DNA from 3 places in the Lysinibacillus sp. fls2-241-R2A-57 genome. Region 2 is predicted to be linked to each of the others. Evidence: riboswitches for the same ligand, from Rfam matches in the RefSeq annotation. Region 2 holds a riboswitch; each other region holds the start of a gene.
What was found. A riboswitch is a leader RNA that binds a small molecule or an ion and turns the genes downstream of it on or off. The one in region 2 is predicted to bind preQ1.
Positions count from the first base shown of each region.

Region 1 (3,286 bases), on a different contig from region 2:
ACTACTTGAATATACAATTTCGTTAGCCCAATCAAATCAGGTAATCGAACCAGAGGTATTTGTTGCATTAATTCAAAATAATTTACACATGGAATCTTAGCAGCGATGGTTAAAAGGTTATTTACCAAATGAAATTGTAGATGAAATTTATACAGTATCAAATAGTTACAACGTTCGTTATGATGCACATTTAATAAACATTATAAATCAATTGAAAATAGCTTATAAGAACCAATTTACGGATACCGAAGTACATACTATTCTCAAAGAATTTTTTTCTCAACTACCACTTGAACTATTTAATCGGTTACTAACAGAACCAAATCTAATGGAGATACAGTTGGATAGAATGTTATTTTCGTCACCATTTAGTAAACAAGAAGAAGAATGGTTAATTGAAAAAATAGAGAACATGCTAAAGGAGTATAAAACAAAATGAACATACTATTATGGGGATTCATTGGGTTTACTCTTTTATATGAACCAATTATAGGTTATTGGTTATATCAAAGATTTAAAATACGTGTTCTGACTGATCCAGCAAGCAGGATACACTATTATAAGATTGTTATGCTAGGTTTGTGGATACCAACACTTATTATTTTAATAGTAGTGGCAAATTCTGAACTTACATTAGAAGAACTACGTGTAATAATGCCTAGTATTAACACAAAAGAATTAGGAACAATTGTTACATATATTGTTATAGGGGTAGCTCTATTATATAGTGTTTTACTTTTATATTACGCAATTGGATATTTTATAAGTGATAAAGTTAAAAATAAGATGAAAATAATGAAGCAAAAACAAATGAAGCAAATAGCGTTTACTGAGTTACTACCTGTTACAAAGAAAGACAAAGCCATTTGGAATCAAGTGGCATGGACAGCAGGGGTCACAGAAGAAATTATTTACCGCGGATTGCTTATATTTGCATTTAACACATTATTTCCAGAATGGTCAATTTGGTTCGTTCTATTGTGTACCTCAATAATATTTGGTCTTGCACATACATATCAGAATTTATCTGGTGTCATTAGGACAACCATCTTTGGCTTTGTGTTCGGGATGCTTGCAGTCGCATTGAACTCCATTATACCTCTAATACTTCTTCATGCTTTGATTGATTACGTGGGGAAATTAGGTGATGAGAATGAAAAGGATTAAAATAACATATTATTTTTTTCTGATTGCAACGCTTTTTTGGTAGGTATTAAACTTTATTTACATGAAAAATAATCGAACTTCAATGTGAATACAACAAAAAGGAGGAACGGTTTCACCGTTCCTCCTTTTATTAAACACTGCTCTAATAAGATCCGTCAGTTAAATTAAATCTTTGAAGTTTAAGCGCTTATTCAATACATACATAATCGGCGCACCAATTGCTAAGACAACAAATTCACCTGCAGCAACAGTTAGCCATGTCCAGAAGAATGGTACTTCCAAGGCTATGTTCAATTCAAAGGCAATGATAAACATTGTGAATGTAAATAACAATGTATTAATGATTAAACGTGCCCAAATATTTTTGACAAATTTACAAATAAGAATGAACAATCCAAGGGTAATCATCGAATGGCCTACACCGAAAAAAACATCTAGAATGCCGTTTGGTGAAAATAAATTGGAGATAAATACACCAATAATGATCCCAACGGCAAATCGTGGATTAAAGGCGACTAGATGGTTAAAAATTTCCGATACACGGAACTGTACCTCTGTAAAGCCAAATGGAGCGACTAGCAATGTAACAGCAATATAGAGTGCTGCAATAATACCACTCGTTGCTAAAAATTTTATTTTCATATATTAATTTCTCCTTAGTTTTTTTGCGTGGGATGGTTACGAACCACGTAAAGCAAGTGCAATCATATCAATGATTATGCTTGTTTGTAAAGGGTGGTAAATACTTGATGAAACTATTTTTGTACTAATAATGTAAATATTAATTGGGGAATATTATTATATTTTCTAAATAATACTTTCATCACCAAAAATTGTGGTTGATTTGTTAAGACGTAAGCCTTGTATATAAGATGATTGGAGTGGCGTCTAGTCGGAACGGAAATCAACCTCGCGTTATAGAGGTGAGCCAAGTTAGGGATTGAAAGATCATCCCGCGTTTATGGTGATGAGGAAAAATAATGGAGGAAGATGAAATGACAGTTACTTATTGGACAGGACAAAGTCTTACACTACGAGCGATACAACCAGAAGATATCGTTATCTTTGAATTTTTAGATGATGAAATTTTACGAAATATGGATTCAATACATTTTCCTCGCTCCGCGGATCAAATGAGGGAATGGGTAGAAGAGCAATTGTCAGAAGAAGATGATGAATTTCGTTTTATTGCAGTAGATAGAGAGAATAATATTGTCGGTATGATTGAAACCTTTGATTGTGATTTGAAAAATGGTGTCTTGGATTATTACTTGGCTGTATTTGAGCCATACAGAGGTAAAGGCTATGCAAAAGAAATGATTCTTATGGTTCTTCGCTTCTTCTTTTCAGAGCGTCCTTATCAAAAAGTAAATACAACCGTTTACTCGTTCAATGAACCATCTATGCGCTTGCATGAAAAATTAGGTTTCATGAAAGAGGGGCAACTAAGAAATATCATTTTCACTAAAGGAGCTTATTACGATGGTATTTGCTACGGTATGACAAGACAAGAGTTTGAGCAGAATCATGGGGCCCTGTCATAAATTTGACCATTGAGACTAGTATAGTTAATTTTCCTTACTCATACGGAAGAGTTTCTTTACAAAAGAAAGGGCTAATCCCGTCATTTGGGATCAGCCCGGAAGCTTTTACTTATTTATGCTGTGTAAGATAAACTTTGCCGTTAATCGTTACTTTAGAAGCTGAGATTAGAATTTCTTTATTTGCTTCATAATATGGATTTAAAATTTTGTCGATAGCAGCCCATTTTTCACTAGATTTTTCAGAGTCACCTTTTTTATCAAGAGCTATTGCTTCTTCATAAAGCTTTTTCAATTGTTTTTTGTCTGTTGCTTTGATTTCGAAATCAAAGTCAGATAAGTATTGTTCAAAGCTAATTGGCTTCGTGTAAAGATTAATCATTTCATTGAAGTCATTCCATAGCTTTTCAGATAATTGATCATTTTTATCTGCATCTGCTTTTTGAGCATCTTTATAAATCGCTTTTAGTTTTGGTAAGGCTTCAGCTGGAATATCTAATTCCATATCTGAAATGTATTCTTCAAATGTTACTGGTGGATATAGTGCATCTAAATAAGGTTGAAGAATCTTTTGGAAT
Region 1 covers NZ_JARVRU010000128.1:5,123-8,408, reverse strand. The annotation lists gene QRN68_RS18750 (MerR family transcriptional regulator) at 1-100, shown strand, start outside; gene QRN68_RS18745 (CPBP family intramembrane glutamic endopeptidase) at 436-1,167, shown strand; gene QRN68_RS18740 (QueT transporter family protein) at 1,327-1,809, opposite strand; PreQ1 riboswitch class I at 1,818-1,862, opposite strand; gene QRN68_RS18735 (GNAT family N-acetyltransferase) at 2,163-2,711, shown strand; gene QRN68_RS18730 (hypothetical protein) at 2,821-3,286, opposite strand, start outside.
Region 1: linked by a shared signal. The riboswitch ahead of QRN68_RS18740 (QueT transporter family protein) and the one ahead of queC (7-cyano-7-deazaguanine synthase QueC) in region 2 are both predicted to bind preQ1.

Region 2 (3,286 bases):
ACATTTTTGTAATGGCACTATACCCCTCTTTTATTCCCCCATACAAGGGCATGCAACTGTGGCAGTACTTTGACATCTGTTAATTCCTCATCCTTCATCACTTTATCAATCAGCGCATGATATTTATCTAATAAATGTGTAATTAATCGTGAATTGTCCGTCGTCGTGAGATCATCGTTACCGACTTGGAGATAAAAAGGAATCATTGGATACCTATGGTGAATTTGTTTAGCATACTCGTAATCCTCTTGATTGAAAACGACTACTTTGAGGGATACATGGTGATTACTGTTTCGATTTTTTAGTTTTTCGAAGATATCAGAGAGCACCGAATAGTTTGTGGTCATTCCAGAACTAGGTGGCTTTGGGGAAATTGTCAGTTCATCAATCTCATACATCCATTTTTGCCACCTACTTCCCTGAGTTTCCACCCCGACCTTTATGTCATTTTCCTTTAAAATGGCAATGAGCCCCTCCAAATTTCGGATGAGTGCAGGGTTGCCGCCTGAAATCGTGACAAATGAAAAGCCACTGCCTCCGAGACGTTTCAACTCAGACCAAATCTCTTCAGCTGTCATTTGGACAATAAGATGCTTTCCGCTGCCATCCCACGTAAATGATGAATCACACCAAGAACAGGAATAATCACAGCCGGCAGTTCTCACAAACATTGTCTTTTGGCCAACTACCATTCCCTCACCTTGAATCGTCGGTCCAAAAATCTCGATAACAGGTATTTTACTCAACTTCCATCCACTCCCGTCTCGCTTCTGCATAGCTTGTCGGAGTTTCATATAGCCGGATAAACTCAACACGCGCACCGTTATATGTTTGTTCATCAAGTAAGGCCTCAGCCAACTTTTCGTAAATCCAAACAACAATGTTCTCTGCCGTCGTATTCATTGGTGGAAGCGTTTCATTTAAATAACGATGATCCAAATGAATCTCTATTTTTTCTTTCCATATTCCTTTTATGTCGCCAAAATCAATCATCAAACCGCGTTCATCTGTGTATCCACTTAGTCCTAATATTACGCGATACGTATGACCGTGCAGGTTTTTACATTTCCCCTCATAATCATGTAAATGATGGGCAGCATCGAAGGTAAATTCTTTGCTTACAAGAACGCGCTTGGCATGATAGTTCAATTGATTTCTTTGAATATCTACATCTAGTTTTTGGAGCTTATCGACGATTCTAAAATCTGACATGCGTTAAGACTCCTTCCTGTTACTCAAATACTCATCAAGCCCTTTTTTTCGCAGTTTACATGCTGGGCATTCACCACAGCCATCTGCTACTACACCGTTATAGCAAGTTAACGTTCTTTCTCGAACAAATTCAAGTGCTCCAAACTGATCAGCAAGCTCCCAAGTCTGTGCCTTATTCAGCCACATCAACGGTGTATCGATCACAAAGGAATCATCCATCGATAAATTTAACGTTACATTCAAGGATTTAATAAACACATCTCGGCAATCCGGATATCCGCTAAAATCTGTTTCGCAAACGCCAGTTACAATATGCTTAGCTCCTACTTGGCTCGCTAAAACGCCCGCAAATGAAAGAAAGAGAAGATTTCGACCTGGTACAAAAGTCGATGGAAGCTCACCATTTTCACCGTCTTCTACCTTTATGTCTTGTCGTGTCAATGCATTCGGAGCAAGCTGGTTCAGGAGTGACATATCAAGAATGTGATGCTTGACACCGAGCTCCCCTGCTATCATCTTCGCACATTCAATTTCAAGACGATGCCTTTGACCATAATCAAAAGTTACTGCCTCAACCTCTTGAAAACGTTCCTTTGCCCAGAACAAACAAGTTGTACTGTCCTGGCCTCCACTAAATACAACAATTGCTTTTTCCTGCTTCATGTGTAAAATCTCCCTTGTATCAAAAAAACAGCACTATAAGAAAAAGTACTGCTTCTTCTTAGTTTTTTTAGAGGGTAGCTAAATACCTCTTTCTTGATTGAACTATTCAATTCCGCATTTATCGATAATCAATTTTTTCTGGATTAATATCGTGATTCATTAAACGACATATGAATATTTTGTACTTTGGTTCCCCAATAATGTTAAATCCGTCAGTCCTTCTTCTAGGCTTTGGCCAGACATAAAAAAACCTCCTTGTAAAATGTTTCCCAACACTTTTCAAGAGAGGCATCACCAATCAATCTATTAAAACATAAGTAAAAACATAAAAAAAAGCCACGTCCGATATGGACATGGCATAATTATCATGTTTCCATAGTTTTTTATAGAGGGTATCAGCTATGAACCTCTCCCGTTCTAGTCCGGGCATTCTTTTGTTCAATATAATACAAAAAAACAGTACAAAATGTCAAATTGTTTTTTTATAAAATCTGCTTCTCTGAAAAAACCACTGTTATCCTGCCCTATATTTTGCAGTACACTATACACTTTACTGAGCTTAGATTCATTTATATTTTTCGAACAGCTCTCCTTAAGGGAGCTAAGAGCGGTTTACCCAAAATTTATTATTTTGGACATTTAAATGCTATTTATATTTACAAGGAGCAATTATTGAATGTTAAAAATCGAATGAATAGTATATTAACATCAATTGTCTATAATTGTGATTTTAGTAAAAAATGACTCTACGGATCAAAGTAATGAAAGGTTCAAATGGAGCTATACAGATTCACTAATAAGCTGAATCAAACCAGCTTTTTATATTTTCATTAAAACCGCACTACTTATGATACGGTTCTTCGTAACATGTGTAAGTGCGGTTTTAAATCTCTAATTCTATGCTAATTTAAAATTATACCTTTTCGCTCTTATAATTAAAAATGAAGGTCGACGAAATTCTCTATTAAGACTTGGTAAATTACACACTGCTTCTTTAGTTGGTATTGGCTCAATAATTTTTTCGATTTGTAAACTACTTTCAATAAGCGTATTTAGGATAGTAGACATTGTACGGTGATATGTCACAACATTATCAACTAACCAATTTTGAGAACGTAAGCCTTCATCCTGATAATTGTCTACTGCAAAATGAAGTAGGTTACCCTCATGATTTGTGATCCAATTTTCTTTTCCCTTATTTGCTGTTACAATTGGGTGCTCTAGAGAAAATAGTAAAATCCCTCCTTCGCATAATGCCTTACTTATCTTCTTTATGAGTAACTGAAAATCTGCAATATAGTGAAAAGCTAATGAACTACTAACAAAATCAATTGTTCCATTCTGTACTGTCATATCTTCAAATGCAGCCTGTTCAAAGGTTAGACACTCATGAATATGACGCTTTTTTGCA
Region 2 covers NZ_JARVRU010000220.1:5,020-8,305, reverse strand. The annotation lists gene queE (7-carboxy-7-deazaguanine synthase QueE) at 18-746, opposite strand; gene queD (6-carboxytetrahydropterin synthase QueD) at 739-1,212, opposite strand; gene queC (7-cyano-7-deazaguanine synthase QueC) at 1,216-1,875, opposite strand; PreQ1 riboswitch class I at 2,245-2,291, opposite strand; gene QRN68_RS26025 (class I SAM-dependent methyltransferase) at 2,773-3,286, opposite strand, start outside.

Region 3 (3,286 bases), on a different contig from region 2:
TACATTCTGTTCTTTATCATAAAAAAATACCAGCTATCAAGCATATGGCTAACTCCAATTATGTTAGCACTTGGTATTTTATATATGACTCTTGTAAAGCTAAATATTGAATTCTTTATAGAAAATGATAATCTTGTTCGTTTACTATTTGTTGGCTGGCTTCCTTACTTTGCAATTGCTTATTTAATCGGTATGCATTATCGATGGGTTGCATCAAATATTAGTAAGTACAAATTGGCTACGCTAGTTTTCGTTGTTCTTTCAACATCAATACTGGCGATAAACTATTATTTGGGAGCCACTGAAATCACATCTAGACGATTAGATATGATGTTATTTATTTTTTCAATAACTTTATGCATTTTAGCATTTGGTCAAATTGTGCCGAAGCTAAAAATCATTAATTTAGTAAGTCAATATTCATTTGGTATATTTTTGATTCATTGGCTTGTTCAAGAATATTTAGTTCCATATACGGTACAATTACCGACAACCTTTCTCCAAGTCCTCACTCTATTCCTATCGAGCTTGATTGTCTGTATGTTTATTATAAAACTCATTTCGTTTTTACCTTATAGTGCTTATCTAATTGGCAAGGCACACATCAAAAAGCCATCTCAGTAATGAGATGGCTCAAAGCTTTTGCGTTTATCAAATTTTCGCGCAACGTAAACTAGCCCATAAACAAGTGGCGTTGCTACAATCGACGCTAAAAATTTAAACATATACTGTGTTATAAACAACGTTAATAATACTTTAAATGGCATTACTCCATAAAAGGCTATCGTAATAAATAGTGCCGTATCGATGAGTTGGCTTACCATCGTAGACGCATTGTTTCGTAGCCAAAGCTTACCGTTTCCATGCTTTTCCTTAAATTTACTAAATATCATGACATCCAAATTTACACTAACCGTATACGCTACAAGGCTTGCAATAATGACACGCATGCTGCCACCAAGAATTATCTCAAACTCCTTCTGATGAGCAAAGGCTTGTGCAGGTGGTAGCGCAATGGCAATAGCAATAAAGCATGCCGCAAACACTTGCGCCATAAGCCCCGTTCTAACCGTTCGACTGCCCGCTTCCCTACCGTACACCTCACAAATTACATCAATAAGAGGATAGGTGAAAATAATAAGTATCGCTGCTGCCGGAAGTATCATCCATTCGCCTATACTAAACACTTTAACGGCTAAAACATTTGCCAAAATTAAAAAGCCAACAAACAACCCATTTAAATAATACAGCATCAACGATTATCCACTTTTTCAGGATACATGTCGTGGTTCATCAAACGATGCTCCGCCATTTTTTCATATTTTGTGCCTGGGCGTCCATAGTTACACCAAGGATCAATGGACAAGCCACCACGCGGCGTAAACTTACCCCATACCTCGATATAACGAGGCTCGATTAGCTTAATTAGATCATTCATGATGATGTTGACACAGTCCTCATGAAAGTCACCGTGATTACGGAAGCTAAATAAATAGAGCTTTAGTGATTTACTCTCTACTAGCTTTTTATCTGGAATAAAAGAAATATACATTGTCGCAAAGTCAGGCTGCCCTGTCATTGGACAAAGACTTGTAAATTCTGGGCAATTAAATTTCACAAAAAAATCGTTTCCTGTATGCAAATTATCGACTGCTTCAAGTACTTCCGGTGAGTACTCAAATAAATACTTTGTGTTTTGGTTGCCAAGGAGTGTTAAATCCTGTAAGCCTTGGTCATCTGTTCTACCTGCCATAAAAATGCCTCCTCAAGTTGTGAGAAGTCCATTATGCATGAAACCTAATAAAAAAAAATAGCCATATCCGCATTTTTGGGACATGGCGTAAATGACGTCATCCATAGTTTTTTATAGAGGGTATGCGCTATGAACCTCTTTCGTATTCGCTAGTTATCTTAACTTAATGAATGCATTCAGTCAACTAATTTTTTTCACATCATAAACATTGACAAAAATACCCTGACATTATATGGTTAGTTACATAAGTAATTAACCAATTAACCAAGGAGGTGGATCGTGATTCATTCTTTAAACAATGAAAAGCCTATTTTCCAACAAATACGCGAACGAATAGAGGATGGAATTTTAGATGGCCACCTACAACCCGAAGATCGCATTCCGTCCACAAATGAATTTGCAAAGGAATATCAAATTAATCCTGCAACAGCTGGAAAGGGCGTGAACGAATTAGTGGATAAAGGCGTAATTTATAAAAAACGCGGTGTTGGCATGTTTGTTAGTACTGATGCTCGCGAGATATTAATTGCAGAGCGGAAGGAAAATTTCTTTAAGCAACATATAGAGCCATTGAAGAAAGAAGCAATTAGATTAGGTATTTCAGATGAAGAATTACAAAATATGTTACAAGGGAGTTAACGAATGAAAATCGAAGTGAAAAATGTTAGTAAATCATATAGACAAAAGGAAGCTTTAAAAAATGTCACTTTTACAATTGAAGGGCCGAAAATCATTGGATTTTTAGGTCATAATGGTGCTGGCAAAACAACATTCTTAAATTTATTATCAGGACTTATCGCTACAACTAAAGGAAACATCTCTGTTAATGGAGAAAATGTTTTCAATGTACCTTTAACGCTACGTGATATTTGTTTTGTTGCAGAGAGCGGAAACTTTCAAGAGGAAATGACAATTGCACAATCATTAAAGGCAAATAGCTTCTTTTATCCAAAGTGGGATCAGCGTCTCGCAATGGAGCTACTCGACGTTTTTGCTCTAAATCCAAAGGATAAGGTTCGCAGTTTATCAAAAGGAATGGTGTCTGCGTTAGGCATTATCACAGGCTTTGCTAGTAATGCAGGGATTACAATCTTTGACGAACCCTATATCGGACTTGATGTAGCTGCCCGAAATACTTTCTATGATTTATTAATTGAACAACAAACCGAAAACCCAAGACTTTTTATTTTGTCTACACATTTAATTGATGAGGCAAGTGAGCTATTTGAAGAAATACTTATTTTACATGAAGGGCAATTACTGCTTCAGAAAACAGCGGAGGAATGGCATGAGCATATTGTTGCTGTAAAAGGTAGTGCTTCTGATGTCGAGCAGGCAATTAACGGGTTAGAGATTATGTATAAGCATATGTTTATGCAGGAGCTAACTGCAATTGTCTACGCTAACGGTCAATCCATCGAAGGACAGAATATTATCCTTGAGCGTGTTTCATTACAGGATATGCTCGTGTATTTAAGTAAACAGCAGAAAGTGGGGACTAATAAATGAAAACAGTTAAGGGTAGCTTTTATA
Region 3 covers NZ_JARVRU010000002.1:23,304-26,589, forward strand. The annotation lists gene QRN68_RS00205 (acyltransferase family protein) at 1-624, shown strand, start outside; gene QRN68_RS00210 (queuosine precursor transporter) at 618-1,253, opposite strand; gene queF (preQ(1) synthase) at 1,253-1,753, opposite strand; PreQ1 riboswitch class I at 1,851-1,897, opposite strand; gene QRN68_RS00220 (GntR family transcriptional regulator) at 2,033-2,392, shown strand; gene QRN68_RS00225 (ABC transporter ATP-binding protein) at 2,396-3,262, shown strand; gene QRN68_RS00230 (hypothetical protein) at 3,259-3,286, shown strand, end outside.
Region 3: linked by a shared signal. The riboswitch ahead of queF (preQ(1) synthase) and the one ahead of queC (7-cyano-7-deazaguanine synthase QueC) in region 2 are both predicted to bind preQ1.